Regions from separate parts of the Paenibacillus sp. JT22N1 genome, predicted to be linked through region 2. Evidence: predicted binding sites of a transcription regulator. Region 2 holds the regulator's gene; each other region holds the start of a gene.
The links. Region 2 encodes Rex, which represses fermentation and respiration genes when NADH is low (regulators of the CRP and FNR family bind a similar motif). Its sites were predicted from a motif close to TTGTGAAATATTTCACAA; they were not measured.

Region 1 (3,392 bases), on a different contig from region 2:
AATTTGCATCGGGGTCTGGTTGTTATTAATAAAAAGAAGTTGTCCAATGAGTATATGAGTGATTTTTTAGCTATCAGAGAAAAAGGCTTGCGACTGAATACGACAATGCTGTTATGGAGAGTTTCTTTGGGATCCTAAAATCCGAGTTTTTATATATAGCTTGAATTTGATAGCATTGAGCAATTCAAAGTAGAACTTGATCAATATATCCACTATTACAACCATAAACGAATAAAGGCAAAACTAAAAGGCATGAGCCCGGAACAGTACCGAACTCATGCGCTAAAGGCAGCCTAACTATATACTGTCCAACTTTTTGGGGTCACTTCATTTTTGAACTGCACCCCAATTGTTAGAACCATCTAACGATTGGGGTGCAGTTCATCTCACGAGACCTGCTTCTATTCAACATTGAACTGAAGTGACACGGTTTGAAAGTCCGAGAAGCTGAGTCGATTGGAAACTGCCCCCGACCATTTGATCATCATAATGAGTCAAATAAAACGAGAGCGAAATATGATTGGAAAGAACAAGCTGGACCCATTGACCCTTGCAAGCCTCTGCCTGTTGTGAATTTTGAATGGCAGTCCCGTTGCAAACTAATGAGTTATAAGATTGGCGGGTTAAAAATCCTGTTGCATAGCTGAAATCGGCAGAGGTCACGTTGACTTGCAAATTAGTCCCATCTTCTAATTGGATGGTCACCCATTTATTCATACATTGTAAAATGTTTGAAATCCCTTGTCTGTTATCGGGATATGATGGGAAGTTATTCCACATATGATTATCTCCTTTGAAATTAAAGTTGGGACTATACTCCTCCGAGTGAACTGATCATACATTGCTTCCACCATATGCAATGGAGTGGGCATTCGTGCACAAATTGAAAAGAGCCACAGGTGGTCGTGGGCTCTCTTCCTATTTATTTTCGTATAAAAAATCTTATTACCTTAATGTTTTCGATCCATGTTTCAGCGTCTGTACTTACAAGAGGGATGTGGGTTTAACTGCAAAGATTGTGGTATGTTGCCCTCTGATTCCCTTGAATACCACAAGAGTTACTTTTTGGATAAGTTTGAATGATGGTAAGTTAAATTATTTTGAAATACAAGTAGTACCTGGCGTAGGAGTAGGCTTAACCTGAGCACTTACGTTTATTATAATTATACTTGGGGACGTTGTTCCAAATATCTTTAAGGGAGACAAGTGATGAATTCAAATACTCATTCCACTTCGGAAGAAAACGTATTTACGATTGACTGTAAGGATATTATTTTAAGAGAATATATAATTAATGATTTAGATGAGTTTCATTTACTAACCTGGCAGCCAGAAATATATGAATACTTGCCTGGTTGGAACACATCTAGGGAACAACGGGAAGATTGGTTTATAAACTACGAAATAAAACAGAATAAGCAGTTTTTAAACGCTGTATCTGAAGGTAGAAATATTGAGGAGCTCCGGCTAAGATTAGGAATTATATCAAAAGAGACTGGCGAGTTTATTGGTTGGTGTTGTACAGGAATAAAAGAGGAATTGCCATATCCAAATAGAGAGATTATGTATGCAATATCAAGTAAACATAGAAATAAGGGATATACCACCCAGGCAGTTGAAGGTGTACTTAATTATTTGTTTCAAAATACTAATATTGACGTATTGAACGCTTTAGCTCTTGTACGTAACATTCCATCAAATAGAGTAATACAAAAATGCGGTTTTTATTTTCAAAGTATTATAGAGATTGACAATAAGGAATATAATTATTACAAACTTATTAAAAGTGAGTGGGAGATCAAGGGGGAGTAGTTTTCATCGCTGAGCTATGAGAAAATAAAGATTGTTAGTCCCAAATATTGAAAGGGGTGCCACCAAGTGGCACCCCTTCACTGCACTAAACGAGGAAACAGCGATCTACTATAATCGGGCAGCATAACAAATGGACTCCGCACCGGTTTGAGTTTACGGTATTCAACGACAAAAACCGCTATTCCATTATAGGATTAGCGGTTTCTTCATATTTCATTCAGAAGTGTTATAATCTAACCGTCAATTGACTTATCTCACTTTCAAGTAATCCTTTTTTTGTGATGATGATCACAATTCAGTTAGCCGTTTGATCATAAAAGACCGCATGGTATTAGAGCAGCTTGTTCATGGTTGACATCCAAGCTTCAAAAACAGATGTGACATAAGTCACTGAAGCCTTCTCCCATATCTGATAAGCTACAGTTGTAAGCGAACAAAGCGTATCTACGAATGGAGGATTCATGTATGTTTTGTTATCAATGTGAACAAACGGCGAACGGCGGCTGCAAGGTGATCGGGGTATGTGGAAAAGATGAGACCATCGCAAGCCTGCAGGATACGATCATTTTTGCACTAAAGGGAATTGCCGCTTATGCGACCCATGCTAGACAGCTAGGATATACCGACCCGGAAGTAGATAAAATTACGCACGAAGCACTTTATCTGACATTGACCAACTCGAATTTCAATTTGCATGAGCATCTGGAAATGGCCATGAAGGTTGGCAATGCCGCGGTACGGATCATGGATGTGCTCGACCGCGCGCATACGACGCACTTCGGTATTCCACAGCCTGTTACGGTATCGCAAAATAAAATTGAAGGCAAGTGCATTGTCGTGACAGGGCACAACCTGTATGCGCTAGAAGAGCTGCTGAAGCAGACCTCAGGCAAAGGGATTAATATTTACACCCACTCCGAAATGCTCCCAGCACACGGGTATCCGAAGCTGAAACAGTATACGCACTTAAAAGGAAACATCGGGAAAGCCTGGTATGACCAACGCAGGCTCTTTGAACAGTTCCCAGGAGCGATTCTCGCTACCACAAACTGTGTAATGCCGATCAAGGGTACTTATGCGGATCGCTTTTTCTCTTATGAAGTAGCCGGTCTAGAAAATGTCACGAAAATCATTGGCGAGGATTTCTTGCCGCTGATCGAGCGGGCGCTTGAACTGCCGGAGGCGAACATAGACTCCGAACAAGTGTTAACCACAGGCTACCACCACGAAACGGTCATCGGGATTGCGCCTGAAATCATTCAAGCGGTCAAAGAGGGCCTGATCAAGCGATTCTTCGTCATCGCCGGTTGCGATGCTCCGGGTAAGGGCGGCGAGTATTACCGCAAGCTTGCGACTTCACTTCCGAACGACACGGTCATTTTGACGACCTCTTGCGGCAAGTTCCGTTTTAATGATGTGGACTACGGCAAAGTGGCCGGCACTGATATTCCACGATATATCGATTTGGGTCAGTGCAATAACTCCGGCTCTACCGTCAAAATAGCGCTGGCTCTCGCCGAAGCTTTTGGCTGCAGTGTCAACGAATTGCCGGTAAGTATCGTGCTGTCTTGGTTCGAGCA
Region 2 (3,392 bases):
CTATGGCTATATAAAGATAATCGCAGCGGCCAATTACCGATGCTGCGGTTTCGATTGCAGAAATCGGATGAGCAGCCGGAACGCGCTGCCGCTTGGAGTCAAACCATTGACGGGCTCTTTCCCAAAATCGTGCAAATCAAAGAGGATTGGGATCGGCTCAGCGAAGCGCTCTATGAACTGTTATCTTCTAGGAGCGATCCTTCGCAATCGGAAAACTCACAATACGTACTGCGGATGAAGCCCGAAACGCTTCCACCCGAGTGGCGAGAGCTTCTGATCATGGAAGACAATATTTATTTGAATGCGAATGATTTACTCCGCACGCTTGATAAATTGTTAAATGAAGTGAAGGACATGCAGGAAGTTTTTGGGGTCCAAGGTTTAGTCACCGATTTGAATGGCACGGTAAAAGAACTGTACAACCATCGAGATGCCCTGCACTTTTTTATGAAAATGGCCGATGAGGGTTATGTGTATTGGATGGAAGCGGGTACCTATGCGAAATCGAAGTCGCTGCAGCTTGTATCGGTGCCTACCGATGTAAGTGGGCTGCTTCAGCAGCATTTCTTTGAGACCAAAGACAGTATTATTCTGACCTCCGCGACTTTGTCTGTTAATAAGTCTTTTCAATATTCAGCGGATCAATTAGGATTAGTCATTCCTGAGGATGAAGAATCGGGCAAGCTAAAAACCGTTCAATTGCCATCTCCATTTAATTATAGAGAGCAAGCTCTCGTCGTGATTCCTCGGAACTTCCCGACGATCAAAGGTGCCGGAGATCCTGTTTTTATTAACGCACTTATTGAGTCGCTTAGTGATGTTGCGCGAATTACCAAAGGACGTATGTTGATTTTGTGCACTTCGAATCGTATGCTAAAGCAAATTTATGCCGGCATGAAGGATCTCTTGAAGCCACATGGAATTACAGTGCTCGGACAGGGGGTTGACAGCGGCAATCGGAGTAAACTGACCCGGATGTTCCAAGATAACAAAATGTGCGTCCTACTGGGCACCAGCTCGTTCTGGGAGGGTGTCGATATTCCAGGAGATGCGCTAAGCTGTCTTGCTATTATACGATTGCCGTTTCAACCGCCAAATCATCCTCTTGTCGAGGCGAAATGTGAAAATATTAAGAAACGCAATGAGAATCCATTTATGAAATTTTCTGTACCGCAGGCTGTCATTCGATTTAAGCAGGGCTTTGGCCGACTTGTCAGACGTGCATCCGATAAAGGCATCGTTATCATCTACGATACTCGTGTCATTGATACGTATTATGGCAAGCACTTCCTTTATTCATTGCCTGGTCCGAAGATAGAGCATATGACGACCGAGCAAATGTTACCTAGGATTGAAGAGTGGATGGGGGAGGCGTAGAGTTGAAAACACAAAAAATATCGGAAGCCGTCGTTCGGAGGCTGCCCATTTATTTACGCTTTCTGAATGAACTTGCAATGAAAAATGTATCGACGGTATCTTCGCAGGATTTGGGTCAAAAACTCGATCTGAATCCGGCACAGATTCGCAAGGATTTGGCTTATTTCGGGGAATTCGGCAAAAAGGGAATCGGTTACGACATTGCTTATCTAATTGAGAAGATTAGACAGATCTTGAAGTTGGATCGCCATATTCAAGTTGCTCTTGTTGGAGCGGGTAACCTAGGCCGCGCTTTATGCAATTATAATACTTACTTACGCAATGATATGAAAATTGTCGCAGTTTTTGATGCAATGCCAAGCAAAGCTGGGGAATCGATCAACAATCTTATTGTTCAACCGATGCATGAGATGAAGAGTGTTTTATCTGAATTAGGCGTTCGCATCGGCATCATTACGGTTCCTGCGAATGAAGCTCAAAATGTAGCCAATCAATTCGTAGAATGCGGGATCGAAGCCATATTGAATTTTGCTCCCGTTATTATTAAGGTTCCTCCCGAAGTGCGTGTGCATCATGCGGATTTTACAACAGAATTGCAAAGTTTAGCTTATTATTTGGATTAGAAAAAGGCACGACCCGATTACCTGGGGCGTGCCTTTATTTTTAGAAAATGAATCTGAATAAAACGAAGTAGATCGAGAATGCGAGCGCGATGCTGATTGGAATCGTAATAACCCAAGTGATCAACATGCGTCCAACCGTGCCCCATTGAACTTCATGGAAGCGCATGACACTGCCTGTCCCGATAATCGCGGAAGAAATAACATGAGTCGTTGATAATGGTTTACCCAAATGAGTAGAGAACTGAATAACGAGTGATGACGTTAAGTCCGAGGCAAAACCATTGATCGGCTCGATTTTAACAATCTTACCGGAAACGGTTTTAATAATTCGCCATCCACCGATGGATGTTCCTAGTCCCATGGCCAATGCGGCAGCAATTTTCACCCAGAGAGGTACTTCCAGGTCTGTTTGAACACCGGCTGCGACCAAACCAAATACGATAATCCCCATTGCTTTTTGTGCATCGTTCCCACCATGGGAGTATGAAAGTAATCCCGCGGATAAAATTTGCAAGGTACGGAATATGCGATTTAGCTTCGATCTAGATGTATTTCCAGACCATATAACGATGTACTTGATCAAAATCATAATTAGGTAACCTAGGGCGAAAGCAATAATGGGCGATAGTACTAAAATGATAATAATTTGAGTAAAACCATTCCAATTCACCGAATGGACCCCAGCACCAGCGATAACAGCTCCAGCTAGCGAACCAAGGAGTGTATGCGAAGAAGATGAGGGAATCGCCAGATACCAGGTCAACAAGTTCCAAATGATAGCCGCAAGTAAAGCAGCAATGACGATTTCAACGCCATTTTCAATTTTGGCTGGGTTCGCTATGCTTCCTCCAACGGTTTTGGCAACCTTAGAGGAAACCATGGCTCCGACAAAGTTGAGTGTGGCGGCCATGGCGATGGCTACACGGGGACTTAATGCACGAGTGGAGATGGAAGTTGCAATCGCATTAGCCGTATCGTGAAATCCATTAATGAAATCAAAAAGTAAGGCAAGCACAACGATAACGATTAAATAAGTTAACATGATTTCCTCCTAAGAGTTTTCCATTTGGAAAACTTTCTTCGTAAACATGGACACGAATGTGCCTTATGAATAACGAAGTACAACGCTATCAAGGATATTGGCTACATCTTCACAAGCATCCGTTGTTTCTTCCAAACGCTCATAGATTTCTTTTAATTTAAAATCTTCGTACAGGTCTTTACGTGTGATGAAAATTTGGCGAATCCCTTCGCGCATCAAACGGTCTCCGTCATTCTCGAGGGAATTAATAGCAACCGTATGCTCAGGAATTTGCATGTATTTTTTCTTCGCCAGAAGCTTGAACGCATCCAGCATATGCTGGCAAGAGTCTACAATGACAGCAGAAAACT
Region 3 (3,392 bases), on a different contig from region 2:
GATAGCCATACATCTGAAATCCTCTTTGGGACCCGTTTTCGCGGTTCATTAAGTGAGTAAGGCAACTGAAGTTGCTTATTTGTCTTAATAGCCCCTGTTGTGATGTCATAAGCAAGCTAAGGTTGTTTATTGTTTGCTAATGCCCTCTAGAATGTAACGTTTAATGATAATAAGCGTGTTCTGTGGTCTTATCTCACGAGGTGCCCTGATATTAGAAAGGATAAGCAATATTAGTTTGCTTATTCAATTCTGGATAAACCGCTATCTATGGCTTCTCTTTCATTTTGAGGATGTCTCAGATTATACACAAAAGAACCTCCAATTCCACTGAAAAAGTGAAAGATGGAGGTTCTTTTACACTTGGAATCTGATTCTCAGTGGGGCTCAAAAATCAAAAATTGACTTTTGGGACTGCCCCATTCTTTGTTTTGTAGAGAGTGTTTAAATGCTGTGTTTTCGGGATATCCATCGCTCCCAAAAAGATAGATCCGGTTCGATAAGTGGCCGACTGAACCGGCGTACCCATTCTTGTAACAGCAGCCAGGTAATTGCCACCGCAAGCAGTAGGACGAGAGTCAATTGTGTAAAAGTGTGTATATACGAGAATAGTCCCATCGAAATCGCAGTTTTCGTAATAAACGCATGCAGCAAGAACACGTATACCGTATATTTGCCCCATTCTGTTAGGATGGACTGCTTGCGAGGAACGAAGCTTAAGAAGCAAAAGGAAGCTATAATTTCCAACGCATACACGCCTAAACGATATGTTCCCGTATGCCAATGAAAGGCCCCAAGCTCCTTATAAGTAAAGCTGCTATATAACCATTTTGGATCAAGTGAGGTCGAGTTAAGAAAGACCAGGACACCCAGAAGGCCAATTACACTTAGCCACTTGTTCATGCGAACGAACTGTTTAGGAATCATATCGAGGTGGAAATAATATCCGGCCAAGAAGAAAGGAAAGAAGACGAACGTTCTGGAAAAGCTGAGCAGCGTTCCAGTGAAAGGTGCGTATCCGACGAGTACTCCTAGAATGACAGAGATCACAAGGGGATGCTGCATTTTTGTAAAGAGCAGAAGGAGCAATCGCCAACAAAAATGGCTGAATAAAAACCACAATAACGAATACGGAATGAAAAAAGAATAACGGACACCAGGCGCATGGAAGGCCAGCGAATCGAGCAGAGAATAGAGGCTTTGGAAGATCAGATAATGATAAAAAATCATCTGCAGACTTTTGATTCCTGGGACATCCAAACGGAAACTTTTAGAGAAATATCCGGTCACCATGACAAACATGGGAATATGAAAGGTGTAAATACCCAGATATAAGGAATGGAAAGCTGCACTTTGTTGAATCAGCGGCTCTATACAATTAGCGATGACCACAAACAAAATGAGCAGAAACTTAGCGTTTAACATAAACGTATTCGAAGCCGCATTGTCTTCTCTACCCACGACGATTACCTCCATTACGCAATCAATTCCTTTTCTTCTAATGTAAACCTAGCTTCAATTTGCCGCAGTGATTAAAGTCACGAAACAGAAACCAACGTTGTGATTCTCCTCACAGAGAAAGCTGAAATAAAGGTATACAATGTGATTACAGCATTAAAAGGAGGAATCATGTATGGTTATTGATCTTGGGATGCCGTTAGATGACGCTCAGAGTCTTCAACAGATTCTGGAGCGATTAAAGAACGAACATGGCGAGTTAAAGAAAGAGCTTGACCATGTTCAGGATATGACAAGTCATATGGTCGGCATACTTGGCTCGGAAGAGTCAAGGCGTTTACTTCAAGAGATTCGTAAACAAATGGAAACCTTCATGCAGCAGTTGGAGGCTCACGAGCACTGGGAGGAAGATGAAGTTTTACCCCTCCTTGCCGGGTATGCGAATCAGGGGATGGAGCCAACTTTTTTGACCTCAACTTGGGTTCTGGAAGAGGATCATAAACAAGCGGAACGATTTGTTCGCTCATTTCTTGAATATGCGGAGCAATGCAAAGGTGCCGATAGCATAAGGCTGAAAAAGGCGATTTCGCTGCTTAGTGTGGCCTGCTCTGTATTATCGGAGCATCTGCTGTCCGAGGAAGAGATGTTTTTCCCGGTTGCGAACCAAATGCTTAAAAATATTCATGCAAAGGCTTAGATACAGAGGATGCCTGCACAACGTTTCAGCTCACCTACTTGAAGCTGGAGGAATTGGAAGCGGATAGGATATGTTCAATCACATCCATTTGGAGAACAATATTTTGTTTAATCGTCCATGTTTCACACGGTAAGACTGCGGCATTCCCTTAGATCTAAGTAGATCTGAAGGAAGGCCGTTTTTTTGTCCAACTCGTGACATCCGAAAGAATGTGTTTGAGATCAAGTGGGTTCAGAGTGATTTTTCTCACAGTGCAGAAGGGCCGATTCATGATTAGATATAAATATGAGATTCACAAGTGAAGGGGCAATGATAAATATGGATCGAGCGTTCGCGTCAAAATTCGCCAAATGTGTCTTCTTAGTTGTTAGTGGGTTATTCATTCTTATGGGAGTTGGTTCGAGGTTTTTTACACATATTGACTTGGCTTTATATGGGTATATGGTAGGAACGGTCGTTTTCATTTGCGGATTCTTTTATCGCTTTATTGCTTGGGGAGAACGCCCGCCTACGAAAATTATTTTGAAAAAAGGCATAAGGCTGTTATTTCGAAAAAGCACACCTCAGACAACCACTGAGCATCTACTCACGTACCGCTTTATCTGGAATCGCGGGTGGTATCGCTGGACACAGCACGTTCTTCTTGGTTGGGGATGTATCTTATCCGCCTTCGTTACTTTTCCGCTGGTGTTCGGCTGGATGTACTTCACAATGGCGGAGAACGGAACATACACGGTTGTTGGATTCGGGATCGACCTCATGAATATAAAGGCGGATGGACTTCTCGGATTTTTATTTTACAATGCGTTGAATATTACGGCCTTCATGGTGATTGGCGGAGTATGCATGGCCTTATATCGCAGGCTTAAAAATATGCAGGCTCGTGCGGAACAAACATTTATCTATGATTTTCTTCCGCTATATATGCTGTTATTGGTCAGCTTGACAGGATTGCTGCTTACCTTTTGCAATATATTCCTTCACGGCTATGGACATTCGGTTGTCACATTAGTCCACCAATGGTCCGTTATTGTGACACTGATTTATATACCTTTTGGAAAACTGGCTCACATACCGTTTCGTCCTATGAGTGTGTTTGCGCGGAACTACAGAGAACATTACGCAGAGCAAGAGATGAAAAGCTGTAAGGTTTGTGGAACGGGCTTTGTATCTGTCGAGCAATCCAATGATGTCATCGCTGTGCTTAAAGTGAATGAGATTGAATTCAAAACAGAGGAAG
Region 4 (3,392 bases), on a different contig from region 2:
ACAATAAGCACGTCATAATCGGTTTCAGCCATTTTCTCGATCGGAGTCAAGGGAATCCACGGCATCTTTGCAGGTTGTGACTGATAGGTAGTGGCATCGCTGTTTTCGGTCAATTTAATCTCCCTCCCTTCAGACAAAATGGATGTGCTATTTCATTTGAGCGACGATATGATCTACTGTACGAATGGCCAGTGCGACAGTGGTAAGCGTAGGATTTGCTGGCGAAGTCAGATTTAGAACGCTGTTGTCGGCTATGTAAAGACCGGATATGCCATGTACTTGACCAAAGCGGTTGGTGACGGAAGTAGCGGGATTGTCCCCCATTCGGCACGTTCCGGCCTCGTGGCTGTCATTTCCGGGCGGTGTCAGCTGGGGCGGACTATCCAGTGATAATCCCGCTGCTGAGGCGTAGGCTATTAGAGAATCATGCATTTCTCGGTGAATTGCCCGATCCTTATCGCTGTAAGAAAATTGTACGTTAAGCAGGGGGACGCCGTAAGCATCTCGTTGTTTCGGGTCAAGACTGACGTAATTGTCTGCCCGCGGTTCCACAATTCCATAACCGTGCATTTCCATAGGCTCTTTTTTTAGAAGAGGTTTTTCTGTAAAGTCGTAATAATAATCGTTGAAAATCTGGAGCTGATAGTTCCGCTCAACAGAACCCGGAAGAAAAAGGAGAGCGACGCCAAATACTTCCGGGAATAAATCCCGGTTAACAGTTCCAGTCGCAAGTAACATAGGATGGAGCGCCAAATATTTCCCGATCGCTTCGCCAGGGATATTGGAATTAAGCAGAAGGCGCGGGGTTTCCCAGGTGCTTGCGGAGACGATGACCGTCTTGGCAGTTAGCGTATATGTTTGTTTATCTGCGGTAATAACCTTGACGCCCGTGGCTTTCCCTTTATTCGTTAAAATTTGCACGGCGCGTGTATTTACGGACAAATCAAATTTTCGGATATTTAAGGCGTATGCAAGAAAATCAATGGAACTGAAATAAACATTTGAGTGGACCTGCCCGTATTTCGTGCCTGCAAGATCTGTGGCTAAAGGAACATCTGTTGTCTCCGGAAAACCATTCATTAGAAGGCGTTCGATAAGCATTTCCTGCAGAGCGGAACCTTTGGTGTAAAGGTTGGTCACATTCATTATTTTTTCTGCGATCGTATAATAGGGAACAAGATCCTTATAGGTGATCGGCCACGTTCTGAACGCTGTAGGATCAAAACGGGGGGACAAACCATACCATATCAGGGTTCTTCCGCCTAAGCCTCTGACGATTTTCGCCTTCTGAAAATCCGGCCATCTATCTCCGGCATAATCTGCAACCCGCCCCCAGTATTCGATTACGCGCTGTTCATTTAAAGTGGGCACATTAAACGAATGAGTCGGCAATAACAAGTCTCCGGCCTCGATCATTCCGATCTTCTTGCCGTTCTGCCCCCATTGTTCGCATAGTCTCCAAAGAGCGGCTCCACCCCCTGCCCCGCTGCCGATGATAAGTACATCATAATCGGTCTTTGCCATTTGCTCGACTGAAGTCAGGGGAATCCATTGATCCAAAGGGGGGCCTGATGGTTCGGGAGGGCGCGAAACAACGTCATCATGGATCTTCCGCACATGTAACAGCGGGGCGGGTAGTTTTATTTGAACATCCGCAACCAAATTTAAATCGGGATTAGAAATATTTGGATTTACCGACAAGAGATTTTCTAGTTCACAATAATATCTGTCGGCAATTTTTCTTAAAGTATCCCCATACTCAGTGACATATATATACAAAGGCATCACATCCCTATATCCTTATGATTTCAATAGGAGTATATGAGCTGATACCGTGTTATATTATATAAACGCATTTATGGGATTACATTTCAGTATTTCGTAGAAAAAGGTTTCCGCACACTCTGTGTTTAAATAAAAAATGAAATGGGACTTCCGTTTGATACGGTCGTCCCATTTTACAATTACCACCTAGTGATCAACGAAATAAGGTCAGGAAGGCGGCAAGTTTTATGGAAATAGAACTGCCGCCTTACCAATAAATTATAATGTGAAAATATTCACAAATTGTTCAAGGAATTAATCATTCTAACTCCTCATCTTGTGATTTTTGTCATAGTTAGGGGTCTTGATTAAGTTTACTCTTAAGGTAGAACAACAAGACAACGGCTTCACATGGATAGAAAATAAAGGAGTGAATGAACCATGACAACAAAAGAAGCGAAGATGATTGAACAGATTTCTGCTCAAGACGAAGTCAACCAGCTGGTAGCCAGAGCGAAGGTAGCTCAGCAGCAATTTCTGAAGCTGGATCAAATGCAGGTTGACCAAATTATACAGCAAATGGCATTAGCCGGCATCGATAGGCACATGGTTCTCGCCAAGCTTGCTGTGGAGGAGACCGGTCGGGGTGTGTACGAAGATAAAATCACCAAGAATTTATTTGCTACGGAATATATCTACCACAGCATTAAAAATAACATGACAGTTGGAGTGATTGAGGAAAACTCGTATGAGAACTACCGAATGGTGGCCGAGCCAGTGGGCATTATCGCTGGTGTGACGCCCGTCACCAATCCGACTTCGACGACGATGTTCAAGTCATTAATCGCGGCAAAAACCCGCAACCCAATCATATTCGCCTTCCATCCATCGGCACAACAATCTAGCAGCGCGGCTGCAGCGACATTACTGGAGGCAGCTATTAAAGCAGGCGCACCAGAGCATTGCATTCAATGGGTAAAGCATCCATCGGTGGAAGCTACCCAACTGCTAATGAATCATCCGGATGTAGCGCTTGTTCTGGCAACGGGAGGGTCTTCGATGGTGAAAGCAGCTTACAGTACTGGAAAGCCGGCTTTGGGTGTTGGACCCGGCAATGTGCCTTGCTTTATTGAGAAAACAGCGAATTTGCAGCAAGCTGTAAATGACTTGATCTTATCGAAGACGTTTGACAATGGGATGATTTGCGCCTCTGAACAAGCGGTTATTATTGAAGAATCGGTATATGCGGAAACAAGAAAGTTGATGACTGAACAGGGCTGTTACTTCTTAAATAAAGAAGAAACGGAAGCTGTTTCCAAATTGGTGATTAACGCTGAGAAGTGTGCGGTTAACGCAGTAATTGTAGGTCAACCTGCTGCGAAAATCGCTGAGATGGCTGGTATTAAGGTACCTGGGGCTACGAAAATACTTGTCGCGGAGTTAGCCGGCGTTGGTGAGGCATTTCCATTATCGGCTGAAAAACTTAGCCCTGTGCTCGCTTGCTACAAAGTGAAGAATGCTGAGCAAGGCATTGATCGGGCTGTGGAAGTGGTCAAATTTGGCGGTATGGGACATTCCTCCGTCATTCATTCTCAGAATGCGGAAGTCATCCAAGCGTTCGCAGGTAA

Region 1: a site for Rex is predicted at 2,089-2,106, ahead of hcp (hydroxylamine reductase). Genes of this name have one in related genera too.
Region 3: a site for Rex is predicted at 1,556-1,573, ahead of AC58UU_RS05645 (hemerythrin domain-containing protein). Genes of this name have one in related genera too.
Region 4: a site for Rex is predicted at 2,049-2,066, ahead of adhE (bifunctional acetaldehyde-CoA/alcohol dehydrogenase). Genes of this name have one in related genera too.

What each region holds. Positions count from the first base shown of each region.
Region 1 is NZ_JCAUAW010000051.1:5,058-8,449, forward strand. Features, by position in the region: partial or broken gene AC58UU_RS39415 (IS3 family transposase) at 99-297, shown strand; gene AC58UU_RS39420 (hypothetical protein) at 406-717, opposite strand; gene AC58UU_RS39425 (GNAT family N-acetyltransferase) at 1,210-1,812, shown strand; gene hcp (hydroxylamine reductase) at 2,278-3,392, shown strand, end outside.
Region 2 is NZ_JCAUAW010000006.1:211,780-215,171, reverse strand. Features, by position in the region: gene dinG (ATP-dependent DNA helicase DinG) at 1-1,377, shown strand, start outside; gene AC58UU_RS13970 (redox-sensing transcriptional repressor Rex) at 1,380-2,000, shown strand; gene AC58UU_RS13965 (inorganic phosphate transporter) at 2,041-3,042, opposite strand; gene AC58UU_RS13960 (DUF47 domain-containing protein) at 3,106-3,392, opposite strand, start outside.
Region 3 is NZ_JCAUAW010000002.1:450,996-454,387, reverse strand. Features, by position in the region: gene AC58UU_RS05650 (acyltransferase family protein) at 442-1,458, opposite strand; gene AC58UU_RS05645 (hemerythrin domain-containing protein) at 1,631-2,152, shown strand; gene AC58UU_RS05640 (hypothetical protein) at 2,471-3,392, shown strand, end outside.
Region 4 is NZ_JCAUAW010000002.1:465,201-468,592, reverse strand. Features, by position in the region: gene AC58UU_RS05715 (GMC oxidoreductase) at 1-113, opposite strand, end outside; gene AC58UU_RS05710 (GMC oxidoreductase) at 148-1,560, opposite strand; gene adhE (bifunctional acetaldehyde-CoA/alcohol dehydrogenase) at 2,206-3,392, shown strand, end outside.